Regions from separate parts of the Ensifer sp. 22460 genome, predicted to be linked through region 1. Evidence: predicted binding sites of a transcription regulator. Region 1 holds the regulator's gene; each other region holds the start of a gene.
The links. The regulator PhoB, encoded in region 1, activates phosphate uptake and scavenging genes when phosphate is short. The targets are predictions, from matches to a motif close to TGTCATNNANCTGTCAT.
Positions count from the first base shown of each region.

Region 2: phnC (phosphonate ABC transporter ATP-binding protein) is a predicted target of PhoB. The motif match lies at 3,869-3,885, and genes of this name have one in related genera.
Region 3: ACTJKM_RS27600 (NAD-glutamate dehydrogenase) is a predicted target of PhoB. The motif match lies at 5,269-5,285, and genes of this name have one in related genera.

Region 1 covers NZ_JBQENZ010000012.1:188,262-194,835, reverse strand. The annotation lists gene argF (ornithine carbamoyltransferase) at 1-271, opposite strand, end outside; gene ACTJKM_RS17215 (aspartate aminotransferase family protein) at 372-1,571, opposite strand; gene ACTJKM_RS17210 (GcrA family cell cycle regulator) at 1,992-2,513, shown strand; gene phoB (phosphate regulon transcriptional regulator PhoB) at 2,582-3,265, opposite strand; gene phoU (phosphate signaling complex protein PhoU) at 3,527-4,240, opposite strand; gene pstB (phosphate ABC transporter ATP-binding protein PstB) at 4,291-5,106, opposite strand; gene pstA (phosphate ABC transporter permease PstA) at 5,120-6,442, opposite strand; gene pstC (phosphate ABC transporter permease subunit PstC) at 6,439-6,574, opposite strand, start outside.
Region 2 covers NZ_JBQENZ010000011.1:93,307-99,880, reverse strand. The annotation lists gene phnE (phosphonate ABC transporter, permease protein PhnE) at 1-816, opposite strand, end outside; partial or broken gene phnE (phosphonate ABC transporter, permease protein PhnE) at 826-1,789, opposite strand; gene phnD (phosphonate ABC transporter substrate-binding protein) at 1,971-2,876, opposite strand; gene phnC (phosphonate ABC transporter ATP-binding protein) at 2,963-3,805, opposite strand; gene ACTJKM_RS15825 (YciI family protein) at 4,068-4,445, opposite strand; gene ACTJKM_RS15820 (transporter substrate-binding domain-containing protein) at 4,869-5,696, shown strand; gene ACTJKM_RS15815 (NAD(P)/FAD-dependent oxidoreductase) at 5,770-6,574, shown strand, end outside.
Region 3 covers NZ_JBQENZ010000027.1:7,026-13,599, reverse strand. The annotation lists gene ACTJKM_RS27605 (MFS transporter) at 1-63, opposite strand, end outside; gene ACTJKM_RS27600 (NAD-glutamate dehydrogenase) at 250-5,043, opposite strand; gene pdxY (pyridoxal kinase PdxY) at 5,329-6,210, shown strand; gene ACTJKM_RS27590 (carbonic anhydrase) at 6,341-6,574, shown strand, end outside.

The DNA of each region.
Region 1 (6,574 bases):
TATCGCCGATGGTCTCGGCGCGACCGAGCTGCATCTCCGTGCCCGAAAGGAACAGGGTTTCGCCGCCGAGCTGGCGCATGCCGACATCGAAGGACACGCGGGTGCGGGTGGACGGCTTTTCGAAGATCATCGCCAGCATCTTGCCGGCGAGCGGCTTCTCGGCGGTTCCGGCCTTGGTCGTCGCCTTTCGGACGCGGGCATCATCGATGATCGTCCGAAGATCGGCGGCCGTCATGGCCGAAAGATCGAGAAAGTGTCTGGTGCCTGCCATCGTACTCGGTTCCTCAAAAAATCGAACCTATGTGCGCCACGCAGCGGCGTGAACGCACGAAGGTCATTCTACCATCCTGGGTCAGTCTTGGCCCTATCGGTCAGGCCGCAGCGTTACCACTTGCCTTCCGCACTGCTTCGGCGGCGCGCTCGATGCGTGCGAGGCCCTCGCGTGCTTCCTCCGCCGTCACCGTCAACGGCGGCAGCAGGCGCAACACGTTGTCGCCGGCCGGCACGGCCAGGAGCTTCTCGGCGCGGATCTCCTTCAGGAGATCCGCCGAGGGGCCCTTTACCTTGATGCCCAGCATCAGGCCATCGCCGCGGATATCTTCGATGATATCGGGATAGCGATCCTTCAGCGAAGCAAGACCCTGGCGGAAGACGAGCGCGACGTCGCGCACATGGGCGAGGAAGCCATCAGCGAGGATGACGTCGAGCACGGCGTTGCCGACGGCCATCGCCAGCGGATTGCCGCCATAGGTCGAGCCATGCGTGCCCGCCACCATGCCGGCTGCCGCCTCTTCCGTCGCCAGGCAAGCGCCGAGCGGGAAGCCGCCGCCGATGCCCTTGGCAACGGCCATGATATCCGGGCGGATGCCCGTCCACTCATGGGCAAAAAGCTTGCCGGTGCGGCCGACGCCGGTCTGAACCTCGTCGAGGATCAGGAGCAGGCCGAATTCGTCGCAGAGGGCGCGCAGTTCCTGCATGAATTCCTTGGTCGCGGGACGGATGCCGCCCTCGCCCTGGATCGGCTCGATCAGGATCGCGGCGGTCTCCTCGGTGATCGCATTCTTGACGGCCGCGATGTCGCCGAACGGAACCTGGTAGAACCCTGGGGCCTTTGGCCCGAAACCTTCAATGTACTTTTGCTGACCACCGGCGGCGATCGTCGCGATCGTGCGACCGTGGAACGCGCCCTCGAAGGTGATGATGTGAAACTTCTCCGGCTGGCCTTTGGCGAAGTGGTACCGCCGCGCCGTCTTGATCGCGCATTCCAGCGCTTCCGCACCGGAATTGGTGAAGAAGACCCGATCGGCAAAGGTGACGGCCGCCAAGCGGCGTCCAAGACTTTCCTGACCGGGAACTTCGTAAAGGTTGGAAAGGTGCCAGACCTTCTCGGCCTGCGCCTTCAGCGCCTCGACGAGATGCGGATGCGCGTGGCCGAGCGAGTTCACGGCAACGCCGGCGGCGAAGTCGAGATAGCGCGAGCCGTCTTCGGCGATCAGCCAGACGCCCTCTCCTCGCTCGAAACGCAACGGCGCGCGCATGTAGGTATCGTAAAGCGGCGTGGTTGCAGTCATGCGAGGCTCTCCTTACTCCAGTCGGCATCGGTCCCGCTGCTTCATGCGGCCCGATAAAAATCAAAAATGCCGCCTTTCGGCGGCGCAGGCACTATTCCTATTTCGCGCCGCAATGTCAATAAAACCAAGCCTTGCAGTGCAACAGAGAAGCCCGTTTCCCGGCGGCGAAAAAATCGCCCGGAAGGGCTTGCAAAAATGCAACGCCAGCCGAGCAAGTTGGGGAAAACTACGAAATCGATTCGGCGTGAATCCCGGGACTCTTGCCACGGAGTCCGACGGTCAGTACGTTAACATTCAATTACTAGACGCATGCGGCGGACCTAGTCACCAAAAGAGTTATCGCGTTTGCAACCTCGGGATTCAACCGGGGTGCGGTGAGGGATTCTGCCATCCCCAACGCTGAGAACGGAGAGTGCAGAAATGAACTGGACTGACGAGCGGGTGGAGAAACTGAAGAAGCTTTGGTCCGAGGGCCTGAGCGCAAGCCAGATCGCGGCACAGCTCGGCGGCGTCAGCCGTAACGCTGTCATCGGCAAGGTTCATCGCCTGAGCCTTCCAGGCCGCGCCAAAGCCGGCGGCAGCACCACTGCGGCGACCCGCCCGAAGCGGCCGACCTCGGCGCCGCGCGCTCCGAACTACGCCTCGCGCGTTTCGACCCGCACCGTTGCCCGTCCGTCCGGCGCCACCGTTCTCAAGGAGGAGATCGAAGTCGATCTCGTTGCCGAGCAGGATTTCAGCATCCAGACCGACGTGGTCGTGCCAATGTCGCGCCGCCTCGAGCTGACCCAGCTCACCGAACGCACCTGCAAGTGGCCGATCGGCGACCCGCTGAAGGAAGAGTTCCATTTCTGCGGCAACGATTCCCCGGAAGCTTCGCCCTATTGCAGCTTCCATGCGCGGCTTGCCTACCAGCCGTCCGCCGAGCGCCGTCGGATGCGCTAAGGATCCGCACAGGACCAAAACGAAAGGGGCCGATCGGCCCCTTTTTTATTGACTTTTGTTTGCCCTTCTCAGCTTTCGAGCGAGTAGCCGGCGCCGCGCACGGTGCGGATGACATCAGGCATGGTCGAGAAGTTCAGCGCCTTGCGCAGGCGGCCGACATGCACGTCGACGGTCCGCTCGTCGACATAGATGTCGTGGCCCCAGACGCCGTCCAGCAACTGCGAGCGCGAGAAGACACGGCCCGGAGAGGACATCAGGAACTCCAGCAGGCGGAACTCTGTCGGCCCCAGGCGAACTTCGCGGCTGCGGCGATGGACGCGATGGGTTTCCCGGTCGAGCTCGATGTCGCCGCAGCGCAGCAGCGTCGAGAGAACTTCGGGCTTCGCCCGGCGGAGCATCGCCTTGACGCGGGCCATCAGCTCCGGCGTGGAGAAGGGCTTGACCACATAGTCGTCGGCACCGGTCGCCAGACCGCGAACGCGCTCGCTTTCCTCGCCGCGCGCCGTCAGCATGATGATCGGCAACCGCTCCGTCTCCGGGCGCTGGCGCAGCCTACGGCAAAGCTCGATGCCGGAGACGCCCGGCAACATCCAGTCGAGGATCAGAAGGTCGGGCAGGCGTTCCTGTAGCCGGATCTCCGCCTCGTCACCCCTGAGGATCGTATCGACGTCGAAGCCTTCAGCTTCCAGATTGTAACGCAGCAGGACGCTCAGCGCCTCTTCGTCTTCGACCACGGCGATTTTTGGCAACATCAGGTAACGTCTCCTTACCGCGAGCGCCGTGCGGGTCCAGCGGACCGGCCGGCACTCAGACACTCTAAATCTGGAGCACCCCCGCCAATTTCAAAGGCGGTGCGAAAAGCCGCATGCTTCAGATGCAGGAATTCGGGGCCGCGACCGAAGCCGCGACCGGATGATATTCATGGGGCACGCATTGCGAACGGCGCGTTTAACGCCAGAGCGGGATGAGGAAAAGTGTATGCGGTTGTCCCCCCCGCATCCCGCTCCAACCTTCTAGTCGTTGACCGAGCCCAACGTCGACGTGTTGTCATCCTTCGGGCGCTCACCTTCCGGCTGGGCACCCGTCGCCATGTAATAGATCGTCTCGGCGATGTTGGTCGCGTGGTCGCCGATACGCTCGATGTTCTTGGCGCAGAACAGAAGATGCGTGCAGGGCGTGATATTGCGCGGATCTTCCATCATGTAGGTGAGCAACTCGCGGAACAGCGAGGTGTAGATCGCATCGATCTCCTCGTCGCGTTCGCGAATGCTGTTGGCCTTTTCCGGCGAACGCGACGCATAGACGTCGAGCACTTCCTTGAGCTGCACCAGAGCGAGTTCGGCGAGATGCTCGAGACCGCGGGCGAGCTTGCGCGGGATGCCCGAACCGGCAACCGCGATCACGCGCTTGGCAGTGTTCTTGCCGAGGTCGCCGACACGCTCCAGGTCGGAGGCGATGCGGATCGACCCCATGATCTCGCGAAGGTCGGCGGCGACCGGCTGGCGCTTGGCGATCGTGACAATCGCCTTCTCGCCGATCTGGCGCTCGGCATCATCGAGAACGGTGTCGTCCGAGATTACCTTTTGCGCCAGCGCCAGGTCGGAATTGACCAGGGCGCGGACGGATTCGGCGACCATCTGCTCGGCGAGACCGCCCATTTCCGAGATGCGGCGCGTCAGGTACTTCAGTTCTTCGTCATAGGCGGACATGATATGCATGGACATGATCGTCGATCCTTACAGGCGCTTTCCAGTGACTGTTGCAGCCGTGATTGGCCTCAGCCGAAGCGGCCCATGATGTAATCCTGGGTGCGCTGGTCATCCGGATTGGTGAACATCTTGTCGGTGTCGTTCTCCTCGACGAGATTGCCGAGGTGGAACATGGCGGTGCGCTGCGACACGCGGGCGGCCTGCTGCATCGAGTGGGTCACGATGACGATCGTGAAGTTCGTGCGCAGTTCGTGGATGAGTTCCTCGACCTTGGCGGTCGCGATCGGGTCGAGTGCCGAGCAGGGCTCGTCCATCAGGATGACTTCCGGGCTGACGGCAACAGCGCGTGCGATGCAAAGGCGCTGCTGCTGACCACCGGAGAGGCCGGTGCCCGGCTCCTGCAGGCGGTCCTTCACCTCGTTCCACAAACCTGCCTTCTGCAGGCTGGTCTCGACCACATCGTCAAAGTCCGCCTTGGTGCGGGCAAGTCCGTGGATGCGCGGACCGTAGGCGACGTTGTCGTAGATCGACTTCGGGAACGGGTTCGGCTTCTGGAAGACCATGCCGACGCGGGCGCGCAGCTCGACCACGTCAATGGTCGGGTCGTAGATGTCGTCCTCATCGAGCGTGATCTTGCCGGTCACACGGCAGTTCTCGATGGTGTCGTTCATGCGGTTCAGCGTGCGCAGGAAGGTCGACTTGCCGCAGCCCGACGGACCGATCAGCGCCGTTACCGTGTTCTCGCGGATGTTGAGGTTGACGTCGAAAAGCGCACGCTTCTCGCCGTAGTAGACCGACACATCCTTGCCGATCATCTTGAAGGGAACCGTGTTCATTTTCTGATCCAAGGCTTTCTCGACCGCTGCTTCTGACATGATGTTCATAGTAATTACCTCACTACCAACGGCGCTCAAAGCGACGTCGCAACAGAATGGCGCCAAGGTTCATGACGACGAGGAAGATGAGAAGAATGATGATCGCGCCGGAGGTGCGCTCGACGAAGGCGCGTTCCGCCTCGTTGGCCCACATGTAGATCTGCACCGGCAGCGCTGTCGACGGCTCCATCGGCGAACCGGGATAGTCGACGACGAAGGCGACCATGCCGATCAGCAGGAGCGGCGCGGTTTCGCCAAGCGCGTGGGCAAGACCGATAATCGTACCGGTCAGAATGCCCGGCATGGCCAGCGGCAGAACGTGGTGGAAGATGGTCTGCATCTTCGAGGCACCGAGACCGAGCGCCGCCGAACGGATGGACGGCGGAACCGCCTTCAAGGCCGCGCGGGTGGCGATGATGATCGTCGGCAGGGTCATCAGCGTCAGCACGAAACCGCCGACGACGGCCGCCGAACGCGGCATGCCGGCAAAGTTGATGAAGACGGCGAGACCCAACAGACCGTAGACGATCGACGGAACGGCCGCGAGGTTGTTGATGTTGACCTCGATCAGGTCGGTGAGCCGGTTCTTCGGAGCGAACTCTTCGAGATAGATCGAGGCGGCAACGCCGATCGGCAACGACAGCAGGAGCACGATCAGCATCATGTAGAACGAGCCGAGGGCGGCAACGCCGACGCCCGCCGCTTCAGGACGGCTGGAGGCGCCGAAGGTGAAGATGCCGGTGTTGAAGCTCTTCTTCAGGACGCCGGCGCTTGCGAGCTCGTTCATCCAGGTGACCTGCTGGTCCTTGACCTTGCGCTTGCTCTCTTCGACCTTGAGGTCGATCTGCCCCTTGTTGGCGGAGTCGATGTTGGCTTCGGCCAAAAGGGTGACCGGAATGGTCTTGCCGACGATGGACGGATCCGCCACGACAATGTCGCGCAAGAGCGTACGGGAGCTCGCAGAAACCATGTCGGTCGCCTGCTTGACCAGCGGCCGCTTGGTCGCATCGATGCCGAGCTGCTTGACGAGCGCATCACGCACCAGCAGCGGATAGTTGGCGGTCATCAGTACCTTGCTGTCGGTCGTGCGCTCACCGTTGGGGTCGATGACCTTTTCGGTGAATTCGATCGGCAGCGTGATCGTCGTCTGCTGGAACGCGGTGTAGCCGTTGGAAATGACGGTCCACAGCAGCAGCGCCAGGAAGAAGAGACCGGTGCTGATTGCCGCAATGCCGTAGGCGCGGAACCGGCGCTCGGCGGCATAGCGGCGCTTGATGCCGATATCGCGCTTTGCGGATTCAGGACGGGCGGAGATCCGGACGGTCGGGGAAGCGATGTCGGTCATTCGTACTGTTCCCGGTATTTGCGCACGATGTAGAGCGCGTAAATGTTGAGGCCGAGCGTGATGACAAAGAGCGTGATGCCCAGCGCGAAGGCCACCAGCGTCTGCGGCGAGGTGAACTCGAGGTCGCCCGTC
Region 2 (6,574 bases), on a different contig from region 1:
GAGCGAGGCGACCTCGCCGTAGCTCTTGCCGAAGAAGGGCGAGTTGGTGTCGAAGAGGAAGTTCGCCCAGCCGAAGAAGCGATTGCGGATAGAAACCTCGTCGCCTTCGACTTCGGCCCAGCCGGTGGCGCCGAATGCAAGCACGATCTTCTCGCCTGGACGCTTCTGCGTCGCCCAGGTGGGCAGCGTGCCCTGCGGCATCACCCTGTCGGCGCCATCGACGGCCATCACCAGGGTCTCGCCGCCATGCGTCGCCTTGACCAGGCTGTCGGCGATCTCGATCCTGGTTGAGCGGTCATAGGTCACGACGACTCGGGTCAGGACTTCTTCCGTGCGGGTTTCGACGCGGTTCTGAGCTTCGGCCGTGGTGGTGCCGCCGAGTGCTGAACCGGGCGTCATGAAGCTGAAGGACGAGCTTACCTTCGGCTTTGCCGCCTGCGTCGTCGACGCCGGAATTTCCACGCGGCGCGTCACCGTCTCCTTGTCGAGTTCCACCCAATCCGGATCGGGATTGGGCCCGAACGGCGAATTGCGCTGATAGTTGAGGCTCATTGTCCGGTCGGAGGCGATGTGGATCTCGGGCCGCACCTCGTAGGAGACCCAGTCGGCGAGATAAGTGCCGGCGATACCCCAGTTGGCATTGCCAAGCACCTGACCGATCGAGAAGAACCACCAGCTGAAGATGAGATAGACGACAATGCCGCCGGCGATCGTTGCCGTGCGTACACGCTTGGAGGTCGAGGATTTCAGGAGCTCGGGATGGCGGGCCGCGATCGCGTCCATCTCCATCGGGCTCAGTCGTGTGGTCGTGGTCATAGCGCGCACCTACTGGGCAAGCTGGAAGGCCTGTTCGCCAACGAGGCGACGGCGAAGCCAGGCGGAAAACTGGTCGACGGCGAAAATGGTCGCAAACAGCAGGATGACGATCGCAAGCGTTTTCGCCTGGTGGCCCTGGCCGATCGAAAGGCGCAGCAGCTCGCCGATGCCGCCGCCACCAACGGCGCCGATGATGGTCGAGGCGCGCACGTTGATTTCGAGGCGCAGCAGGAAGTAGCTGGTGAAGTTGGGCAGCACCTGCGGCACCATGCCGAACCAGACGCGCTCGATCCAGTTGCCGCCCGCAGCACGCAGGCCCTCATCCGGTTTCATGTCGGCGTTTTCGACCACTTCGTAGAAGAGCTTGCCGAGCGCACCGACCGTGTGGATCGAGACCGCGGCGATCGCGGGAATGGGGCCGAGCGAGAGGATGGCGAGGAAGAAGCCGGCAATCACCACTTCCGGAAAGGCGCGCAGGATCTCCATGATCCGGCGAACGGTACCGCGGATCCACGGATTGGGCATCAGGTTGCGCGCTGCGAAGAAGCAGAGCACGAAACCGAGTGCCGTGCCGATGATCGTCGAGAAGATCGCGATGTTCACGGTCTCCAGCATCTTGTGCAGGTATTCGGGGATATAGAAGCTGTCGGTCAGGTACAGCCGGCCGTCCGGGTAGTTGTATTTGAAGCTGCCGTCGTCATAGGGCGAGGGCAGGTCCGAACATGGCACGGAAGATTTCCAGTCCGTCACGCGGTGCGAGATCGCCGACGAAGTCGAAGAAATGCGGCAGGCGATCGAAGAACTTGCCGGCGTTGGAATCGTTGGCGAACCAGAGCGAGCCTGAGAGCGCCAGGAAGAGGATGCCGAAGCCGAGCCAGGAGTAAAGCCGGCGGCGGGAACTCTGTTCCTGCCAATGGCGCTCGATGACGGCGCCGTTGTCGCTCAGGTTCCGCGGGAGCAGGGAAGTTGCCATGACCGTTCCGGCTCGCGCCGGCCTCTATGGCATTTCAAGGAAAAGCACGGAGCGGCTTTCCGTCAGGAAATGCGTGAAAACAAAGCGGTAGGGTATGGTTGAAGGGCTGGTGTCGAGCACCCCTTCAAACAGTGAAACGCTGGCCGTTTGGGCGGCCAGCGTTCCCGGAAGATGCGGTCTATCAGCCGCCGATCGTTGCCTTGCGGGCGTCGATGATCGGCTTGTAGAAATCGGAGTTGACTTCGGTGTAGCCGGTGAAGTCACCGCCCTGGATGGCGGAGAAGCAGGCAGCGTCGGTCTTCGGCAGGTCGACCATGAACTGCTTGAACTTCGCCTTCATGTCGTCGTTCATCGAGGTGCGCACGACGATCGGGCCGTTCGGAATCAGTGGCGACTTCCAGAGCTCGACGAGGTCGTTCATGTCGAGGATGCCCTTGTCGACCATCTTCTTCAGGTTGCCCGAGGTGTAGCCGTCCTTGAATTCGCCGACACCCGAGCCGAAGGTCGTGCCGGCATCGAAGGTGCCCTTGACGACTTCGAGAACGAGGTTTTCGTGACCGCCGCCGAAGCCGGTTTCACCGAAGAATTCCTTGACCGGCGCGCCGATCGCTTCCGGCAGCGTGACGAGCGGGACGAGGTAGCCCGAGGTCGAGTCCGGATCGGCGAAGCCGAGCTTCTTGCCCTTCAGGTCTTCGAGCTTGGTGATGCCGGAATCCTTGCGGGCAACCATGATCGAGTGGTAGCCGGTCGAACCGTCGGTCTGAACGGTCGTCAGGATCGGCTCGACGGCGTCAGCCTTGGCGAGGTAGATCTTGGCATAGCCGGAAGCGCCGAGCTCGGCGTAGTCGAGCGTGCCACCGAGCAGGCCCTGGATAACGCCGTCATAGTCGGCGGCCGGGAACAGCGAGACCTTCTCTACGCCGATGGCAGCCGGCAGCTTGTCGACGAGGCACTGGAAGTTGCGCAGGCGGTCGGCTTCGTTTTCGCCGCCGAGAATGCCGATGCGGAATTCCTTGAGGTCTTCAGCCTGGGCGTGGCCGACGAGGGCGAGGAGCGCGACGGCGCCCAGCAGAGCTTTCTTCAGCATAAGGTTCTCCCGTGTGTCCGGCTTGGCCGGATCCTATTCGGTTTCAAAGAGGTGCCCTTGACGCGGGCTTTCGATCCTGGCGGGCGTCAGATGCCGGCCAGTGCCAGCGGCTTGAGGCCGGCAGATGCCGTTTCTTCCTGCGGTTCTGCCGCCGGAATGTTGATACTGGTGGAGGTCATCGATTCCTCGATGCCCGTGTCGGCGCCGTAGATCTCGGCAACCGCTGCCGCCGTCAGATCCTTGGGCTGGCCGTCGAAGACGACGCGGCCATGCGCCATGCCGATGATGCGTTCGCAATAGTTGCGCGCGGTATCGAGGGTGTGGAGATTGGTGATGACCGTGATGCCGTCGCGTTCGTTGATGTCGCGCAGTGCGTCCATGACGATTTTGGCGTTCAGCGGGTCGAGCGAGGCGATCGGCTCGTCGGCGAGCAGAACCTTCGGCTGCTGCATCAGTGCGCGGGCGATCGCCACGCGCTGCTGCTGGCCGCCGGAGAGCGTGCCTGCGGGCTGAAGTGCGGTCTGTTCGATGCCGAGGCGCTCGAGCGCGCCGATCGCCATGATGCGTTCTTCGCGGGTGAACATGTTGAGGATGCTGAGCACTGTCGAGCGGTGATTGAGACGACCGAGCAGAACGTTGGTGAGCACGTCGAGGCGCGGCACCAGGTTGAACTGCTGGAAGATCATCGCGCAGTCACGCTGCCAAGTGCGCAGTGCAGCGCCGCGAAGCGACGAAACCTCACTGCCGTCGAAGACGATCGAACCCGAAGACAGGTCGACGAGACGGTTGATCATGCGCAGCAGCGTCGACTTGCCGGCGCCCGAACGGCCGATGACGCCGACCATCTGACCCTGGGGGATGTCGAAGGTAACCGAACTTACGGCTGTCTTCTTGCCGAACTGGCGGGTTACACTCTTCAACTGAAACATTTCTAGCAGGTCCTCTTTCGGGGAGACCGGTCATCGGTATGACACCTGCCATATCGGCGCTTCATGAAAGCGAAATGTCAGTTTGTTGTAAGTTCTGTTACAGTTCACACCCGCGCGGGCTGGGTTAATCAAAAGTGAACGACATCGCGCCGGTGGGTGCCCGATTGGCCACCTCCCGCAAGATTGCAGCTTGAGATTCGGCTGGATCGAGGGCGGTCGCCTGATCGCGTCCTAGCACAGTACCGCCGGGCGTTTCCTGGCTCTACGGTCCAGGCTCCAAGGTCGCCCCCGGAACATAGAGCGCGATCGGTCGGATCTCGTAGATCGCCGTTGGATTGCTGCGTCGCAGGGCGCGTGCCGCTGCGATAGCCGCCTCGATCGTCGGGAAGTCCACGACATAGAGGCCGAGAAGCTGCTCTTTGGTTTCCGCGAAAGGGCCGTCTGTGACGATGCCTTCGCCCTTGCCCCTCAGTGTCACCGCACCTTCGACGGGGCCGAGCCGTGCGGCCGGTCCGAATGATTTCTGCTGAACGAAGCGATCATGCACCTGGAGCAGCTCGGACATCAGGGCCGCATCCTCCTCCTCGCTCCAGGATTCGACCACGCCTGCCGTGTGATAAGCCAAGATCGCATAATACATGAACCGTCCTCCCGGAGGTATTCCTGTCAGGTTTCGCCGATGGCTTCAATCGGTGTGGCGAGGTTCATGGGTTCAACGCTACTCTCTAAATCAGCCTCAGGATGCTGCGACCTACGATAGGCCCGGGCGTCAGTCAGGGAACCGCGCCTTTGAGTTCGCGCGCCGGACCACCGCCTTGTCCTAACGGTTGTCCAAAGTCAGAGACTGCGATGTCCCAGTGCATCATGCCAGCATGGATGCACTCTGTGCCGGAGTGCGCTTCGTTGGCTCATTCATCACGAAGACACATGGTCCCATCACTTCGTTTCATGGAGCGGATGCGCTTCCGCCCTTGACTCGTCTTTATCGATCTTTTCTAACTTATGTTGTCAGACATCTTACATAAACGGGAACCCATTGCTGACGTTCAAACAGGAGGAATGCGTGAGGAAACTGGTTCTACAGCTCGCCGTCGGCGCTGCCGCGCTGGCGCTTGCCACCGCCGCGCAGGCAGGCGAGACGCTCGACCGTGTCATGAGCAAGAAGGCCATGGTGGTCGCCACCAATAGCGGGTGGCCGCCGCAGAGCTATCTCGACGACAGCAACCAGCTGGTCGGCTTCGACATCGATGTCTCCCGCGAGATCGGCAAGCGCCTTGGCGTCGAGGTCAGCTTCGAGACGCCGGACTGGGCGACCTTGACAGGCGGCCGCTGGCAGGGACGTTATGACGTCGGCGTCGGCTCCGTCACCCCCACCAAGGCGCGCGCGCAGGTCATCGACTTCGCCGGCATCTATTACTACAGCCCCTATGTCTATGTGCTGCACAAGGACAGCGAGGCGAAGTCTGTCACCGACCTGAACGGCAAGGTCGTCGGCGTTGAAACGGCCACGACATCGGAAGATTTCATTCGCCGGCAGTTGGAAATCGACGCGCCGGGGCTTCCGCCGATCGAATACAAGCTGGAACCGGGCGAGATCCGCACCTTCGCCGATTCCATGCTTCCCTTCGACGACCTGCGCCTCGGCAATGGCGTGCGCCTTGATGCGGTCATCGCGCCGGAACAGACAGCGCTCAACGCCATCAAGAACGGTTATCCGCTCAGGGTCCTTGACGGCGAGTACGCGTTCAAGGAGCCGCTCGTCGTTATCGCAGAAAAGACCGACCCCGAGTGGACGAAGAAGATCGGCGACCTCATCGCGGAGATGAAGAAGGACGGCACGCTCGCGAGCTTTACCACCAAGTGGTACGGCAAGGACTATAGCGCCGACTGAATTGGACAAGTCTGCGCGGCGGCAGTTCGTGCCGCCCCGCAACCCTTAATCGCTGTCCGCAGAGCGAGAGAACATGTCCTATCCCGACACCTACTACAAAAATACAATGGTCGACCGGAAGGTCAGACCAGTGCTTTCGGAAACCATCGAATGTCACACGGTCGTTGTCGGCGGTGGGCTTGCTGGTCTGACAACGGCGCTTCAGCTTGCACGCGCCGGGCAGTCGGTGGTCGTGCTCGAAGCCGAGAGTATCGGCTTCGGGGCTTCCGGTCGAAATGGAGGCTTCGTCAGCCCCGGTTTTGCGACCGGTGGCGAGAATATTGCCCGAATGGCCGGTGCCGAAGGGGCGCGGCAGATCCACCGCCTGTCGATCGAAGGCGTGGATTTTGTTCGCGATACGATCGCGGCGCTGAAGATCGAGAGCGCGCATGCGCAGCCCGGCATCACCAGCGTGCTGCGCTATGACGACGACGGCAGCATGAAGGCACATGCCGACGCGATGCGTCAAAACTACGGATACGAATTGGAATACTTCGACACCGAGCATATTCGCGCGGTGTTGAAGTCGAAGCGCTATTTCCAGGGTCTGCGCGACCCCAAGGCCTTCCACATGCACCCGCTCAACTACCTTCGTGCAGTGGCAGAAGAGATCGAACGGCTGGGTGGGCGGATCTACGAAGGCTCGGCGGCAACGGCGAGCACACTCGACGGGGCCGAAAAGACGGTGTCGACCGCCCGCGGCCGCGTCAAGGCCCGCCAGGTCGTCTTCACGACCGGTGGCTACACCGGCGCGCTCAACGGTCGGCTGCGGCGTGCGTTCCTGCCGATCGCCACCTATGTGATGCTGAGCGAAGAAGCGCCAGACCTGATCCGTTCTG
Region 3 (6,574 bases), on a different contig from region 1:
GCCAGCGATGCCCGCGCGCGACGCCCGCGGTTGTTCCTCAGTCCTCTCGGCCGAAATCTGCAAGGTCCCCTCCCGAAACGACTGCGCCGCGCGTCCTCTCGAACGCGCGGCGCAGCCTATCTTCAATCCCACCGATTCCAAAAGGTCCAGAGCAGGATGCGGACGAAAAAACTGCCCGCATCTGCATTTGTCCCGTTCAGGCGGGTCGGATCCATCCAACCCGCGCCGATCGGTACGGGATAAACTGTCTTACTTCGCCCTACCGCGTGCGAGGTCATTGAGCAGACCAGCAGCAACGGTGATCTTGGCGAGCGTCGTTTCGCCCTTCTCGGTCAGGAGCCGCAGCTGGCCCGTCGCCTGGGCGACACGGACGCGTTCGGCCTCTTCCCAGGCGGCTACCGGATTGCGGTCCTTCTTCTGCTCGCGCAGCGCTGCCGCGGTGATATCCCGCCGCGCGGCGGCGATATCGGATACGGCTCGCGATAGAGCCATTGCCTCGAACTGCTCCGTTGCCGGAACACGATCGGACGCCGCAAGCAGGCGGTTGATCCGAAGCGTATCGGTGACGGCGAAGTAGCCCTGGGCCGTGCGGCTCAGCGTTTCACCGGTTTCAGCGGCAATCTGCATGATCTCGGGCACGAGCGTCATCAACGCCAGTTCCGAAATCTCCTCGGCGAGCTTGACGGGTACCCCGCCCTCGACGAAGGCAGCCGTCTTCAACCGGGCCTCTTCAGCACTCTCGCCGGAGACGGCGGTCCGCATGGTAGCGCGCAGCTTCTGCAGGCCGTCGCCGAGGCGCGATACGGCTTCGGAGACCGAGCCGGTCGCTGCATGGGTCCGCAGCGCCCGCTCGGTGACGAGCGTGAAGATGCGGCCGACTTCCTGGTAGAGGATGTTCTGCAGGCCGCCGCCGATCTTGTTGTCGAGTGCGTCGATCTCGTCATAGATGCGCGGCAGGTCGAAGCCGTCGAGCGCCAGCACAGCGGCCTTGACGACGTCGGCCGAGAAGAAGCCGGTCGCATCCGTCAGCGTCGAGACGAAAGCCGGGCCACCGCGGTTGATGACCTCGTTGGCGAGGATCGTCGCGATGATTTCGCGGCGCAGGCGATGGCCGTGAATGTCGCCGGCATAGGTCTTGCGCATCTTCGCCGGGAAGTAGCGCTCCAGCGTTGCCGTGAAGTACGGATCGTCGGGCAGTTCGCTCGCGATCAGTTCATCGAAGAGAACGAGCTTGGAGTAGGAAAGCAACACGCCGATTTCCGCGCGGGTCAACGGCTTGCCTGCCTGGTAGCGCTCGGTCATCGCCTGGTCGGTCGGCAGCGTCTCGACCTTGCGGTTGAGATGGCCGTCGGCCTCGAGGCGCGTCATGAGCCGGCCAAGCGTCGTCCGGTTGCCGAGTCCTTGCATCGCGGTCAGCGAGATCGCCAGCGATTGCTCGTAGTTGTTGCGCAGCACCAGATGGCCCACTTCCTCGGTCATCGAGGCGAGCAGCGTATTGCGCTTCGGGCGGGTCAGGCGACCATCGCGCATGGCCGAAGCAAGCGCGATCTTGATGTTGACCTCGACGTCGGAGGAGTTGACGCCGGCCGAGTTGTCGATGGCGTCCGAGTTGCAGCGGCCGCCATTGAGGCCGAAGCCGATGCGGCCCTTCTGGGTAACGCCCAGGTTAGCGCCCTCGCCGATGACGCGGGCGCGGACCTCTTCGGCCGTCACACGGATGGCATCGTTGGCGCGGTCGCCGACTTCCGCATCCGTTTCGTTGCTGCCGCGGATGTAGGTGCCGATGCCGCCGAACCATAGCAGATCGACCTGGTTCTTCAGGATCGCATTCATGATCTCGAAGGGCGTTGCCTTCTGCTTGTCGAGGCCGATGGCGGCCATCGCCTGAGGCGTGAGCGTCACCGACTTTTCGGCACGCGAGATGATCATCGCGCCCTCGGAGAGCGTCTTGCGGTCATAGTCCTGCCAGCTCGAACGCGGCAGAGCGAACATGCGCGTGCGCTCGGCGAACGAGGCATCGATATCCGGATTCGGATCGATGAAGATGTCGCGGTGGTCGAAGGCCGCGATCAGGCGGATCTTCTCCGAGAGCAGCATGCCGTTGCCGAAGACGTCACCGGACATGTCGCCGACGCCGGCAACGGTGAAGGGCGTCGTCTGGATGTCGATGTCCATCTCGCGGAAGTGCCGCTTGACGGTCTCCCAGGCGCCGCGGGCGGTGATGCCCATCTTCTTGTGGTCGTAGCCGGCGGAGCCGCCCGAGGCGAAGGCGTCGTCAAGCCAGAAGCCCGCTTCCTGCGCCAGGCCGTTGGCCGTGTCGGAGAAGGTCGCAGTGCCCTTGTCGGCGGCAACGACGAAATAGGGGTCGTCACCATCGCGGCGCAGCGTATCGGCGGGCGGCACGATATCCTGGCCGACGATGTTGTCAGTCACCGAAAGCAGAGTGCGGATGTAGGTCTTGTAGGCTTCGGTACCGGCCCTGAAGACCTCGTCACGGGTGCCGCCGACGGGGAGTTGCTTCGGATAGAAGCCGCCCTTGGCGCCAACCGGCACGATGACGGCGTTCTTGACCTGCTGCGCCTTGACGAGGCCAAGCACTTCCGTGCGGTAGTCCTGGGCGCGGTCAGACCAGCGCAGGCCGCCACGGGCGACCTTGCCGAAGCGCAGGTGAACGCCCTCGACCTCGGTGCCGTAGACGAAGATTTCGCGGAACGGACGCGGTTCCGGCAGGCCGTCGAGCTGCTTCGGGTCAAGCTTAAAGGCGAGAACCGCGCGCGGCTTGCCGTCGGCGCCATGTTGGAAGTAGTTGGTCCGGAGCGTCGCTTCGATCGCGTTGACGTAGCGACGAAGGATGCGGTCCTCGTCAAGGCTCGGAACGGCAGACAGCGCGTCCTCGATCGCGGAAAGCAGGGCGCTGCACTTCTTTGCACGCGGCTTTTCCTCGAGCTTCGGATCCATCCGGGTCACGAACAGCTTGAAGATATCGGCTGCGATCGCCGGATACTTGTTCAGCGTGTCGGCGATATAGCCCTGCGAATAGGTGATGCCGGCCTGGCGCAGATAGCGGGAATAGGCGCGCAGCACTGTGACTTCACGGGCATTGAGGCCCGCAAGCAGGATCAGCCGGTTGAAGTTGTCGTCCTCGATCGTGCCGTTCCAGGCGGCGAGGAAGGCTTCCTCCAGCGCCGCACCCGACTTTTCGAGATTGAGCGCAAGGCCGTCGCGATGGATCAGCTCCATGTCGTGCAGCACCACGCGGTGCTTGTCCTCGCCGTGCCTGCCGACATTGAGGTCGTAGGTCTGTTCGCTGATGACCCGGAAGCCGAGGTTTTCCAGCAGCGGCACGCGGCGCGACAGCGACACGGGCTCGCCGGCATGGAAGATCTTCAGCTCGGCCGTGTCAGGACGGTTGACCGGGCGGTTATAGTTGTAGAACGAGATCCGGATCGGATCTTCCGCCTTGCAGGCGGCAATGTCTGCAAGGTCGGCATAGGCTTCCGCCGGCGTGAAGAACGACTGGTAGGCGCCGTCGACATCAAGCTCGATGCCGTCCTTACGGGCGAGAAGGTCGAACCGATCGATCCAGCGCGTGACGATGCCGCGAACGGCCTCTTCAAGCTTGGCCTGCGGAATGCGCGGGGTCTTGCCGCTGGTGCGGCCTATGATGAAGTGCACGCGCGCCAGTCCGCCTTCGGGGAAGGCCGGGTAATAGGCCGAAACGCGGCCGTCATAGGCGGTCTTCAGGTAGTCGCCGATCTTTTCGCGTACGTCGGAATCATATTGTTCGCGCGGCACGAAGACGATGACCGAGACAAAGCGGTCGAAATGGTCGATGCGCGGCAGGACGCGGATGCGCGGCCGGTCGCCGAGTTCGTTGATCTGTTCGCAGAAGGCGGCGAGCAGACCGACATCGATCTGGAAGAGGTCGTCGCGCGGATAGGATTCGAGCGTGTTGTCCAGCATCTTGCCGGAGTGGCTCTGCGGGTCGTAGCCGAAATGGTCGACGATCTTCTCGATCTTGTGGCGCAGCAACGGGATTTCAGCCGCCTGGCGGGTATAGGCCGAGGAAGTGAACAGGCCGACGATGCGCAACTCGCCGGCGACATTGCCGTCGGCATCGAAGCGCTTGATGCCGATATAGTCCATATAGGCGCGGCGATGGACGACCGATTTCACGTTGGCCTTGGTGACGATCAGGAAATCGGGGCCGTCGAGGAAGGCGAGGATTTCCGGCGTGGTCAGTACTGCGTCCTTGCCCTGGCGCAGAACGCGCACGTCGGGGTTGGAGAGGATGCCGAGGCCCCTGCCCTTGCCGCGCTCGACCGTCGCCTTTCCGCCCTTGCCCGAGTAGGTATACTCGCGCATGCCGATAAAGGTGAAGTTGTTGTCGCGCAGCCAGCGAAGGAAGGCGAGCGCCTCATCACGGTCGCTCTTCTTGCGCGAGGCGTTGTAGGCCTCGAGTTCCTGCACGGCCTGGTCGAGCAGCGCCGTCATCGCCGGCCAGTCGTGTACCGTCTGGTGTACCTGCTCCAGCACGTCGCGGATGCGGTTGCTGAGCTGCTCGGCTTCGACGGGCGCCAGCTTCGTCAAGTGGATCTGGATGTGGCTGACGCGGTGCGCCGGATCGCTTGCCTCTTCCGGATCGAAGAGTTTTACCGGCTTGCCCGGTTCCTTGACCAGGATGGGATGGATCGCGAGGTGGATATCGCGGTGCGTGCTGGTGATTTCCCCCATGACCGAATCATAGAGGAACGGCATGTTGTGTTCGGTGATCGCGATGATCGAAACCTCGGTGCCACCCGGCGCGACGCCGGCGACGGTTTCGACCGAAACCTGCGGCTTGCCGCCATCCCAGCGGGCAAGCTCCCGGTAAGCATGGGCTGCGGTCAGCGCCAGCATGTCCGCCGAATAAAGATCGAGGTCATCGTTGCTGGCCCCACCGAAGAGGCTCTCCGGCGCCAGCGCGTCGACGCCCAGTTTGATGGCGGCCGCCTTTGCTGCGTCGATGTGTCTGTCCCGCTTCGGATTGTATTTCACGCCCATGAAGTCTCTCCCACTCATGATAGGCCAAACCCTATCAGAACCATGGCTAATGGCGACCGCTTTTTACGCCGATTTCGGCAAAATCGAGCCGAAAATTGGAGAATTTCACGTGAAAACAGCTTAAATCCATTTAAATCGAAGGCAATTTCGCGAAAATTGCTCGAAAATCGATGAAAAAGCACGAAAACGCCAGCGGCTTCCACCGGACCTATCTGCCATCGCCTGTTGACAGGGCGGTGACAGTCGGGTGATCAGAGTTTGTAGACCGAAGGATTGGACTCGTCGATGCCCGAAATGCCCTCCCTGCCCGGCGCCGTCATCGTCATCTCGAGCCATGTCGTGCGTGGCAAGGTCGGCAACCGGGCCGCGGTGTTCGCGTTGGAGACGCTGGGGCATCCGGTCTGGGCACTGCCGACGGTCATTCTTCCCTGGCATCCCGGACACGGGCGCTCGACCCGCGTCACCATTTCAGACGCGGATTTCCAGTCGATGATCGACGATCTCATTGCCGCGCCCTGGGTCGGGGAGGTGCGCGCCGTGCTTTCGGGCTATCTCGGATCGCCCGGTCAGGCCGAAGGTGTCGCGCGGTTGGTGACGGCTTTTAGGGAACGTAATCCCAAGCTGATCTACGCTTGCGATCCCGTCATTGGCGACGCCGGCGGGCTCTATGTTCCGGAGGCGACCGCGACGGCCATCCGTGACCAGCTGCTGCCGCTCGCCAACCTGGCGACGCCGAACCGCTTCGAGCTCGCCTGGCTCGCCGGCGCGACGCTGGAAACCAATACGGCGATCCTCGATGCCGCCCTCGGCCTCGGTCCGGCCCGCGTGCTGGTGACCTCAGCGGTGCCGATGATGAGCGGCGGTACCGGCAATCTCTTCCTTTCGGGCAATCACGCGCTGCTCGCCGAACATCGGCTCGTCGAGAACCCGCCGAATGGCACCGGAGACTTGCTGACTGCCCTGTTTCTCGCGCGGCTTCTCGAAGGACTATCGGAAGAGCGCGCATTGCAGATGGCGACCGCAAGCGTGTTCGAGATCATCGCGCGGAGCGTCAAACGCGGTGCCGACGAGTTGACGATCGAGCAGGACGCTTCGAGCCTTTCGACGCCGATGGCGATGGTGCAGATGCGCCGCCTGGTGCATCCGAATCAGATGCGGCGCAAATAGAAGAAACTGTTCATGGGCAGCAGCCCTTGTCGCATCGTGGATTGAACTTTAGGTCATGATGATATTCATGGCGGGGCGTGATGCGGGCGGAAGTCCGCTCATCCCGCTCGAAGCAGCAGCGGAGTAATCGATGGACAAGCAGCAACAGCGTTTTCCGGACCACCTTCTGAACGGCTACCACAACTTCATGAATGGCCGCTTCAGCGAACAGCAGAAGCGCTACAAGGTGCTGGCGGAAACCGGCCAGAAGCCGAGGACGATGGTTGTTGCCTGTTGCGATTCGCGGGCGGCGCCGGAAACGATCTTCGACAGCGGGCCGGGTGAACTCTTCGTCGTGCGCAACGTCGCCAATCTCATGCCGCCC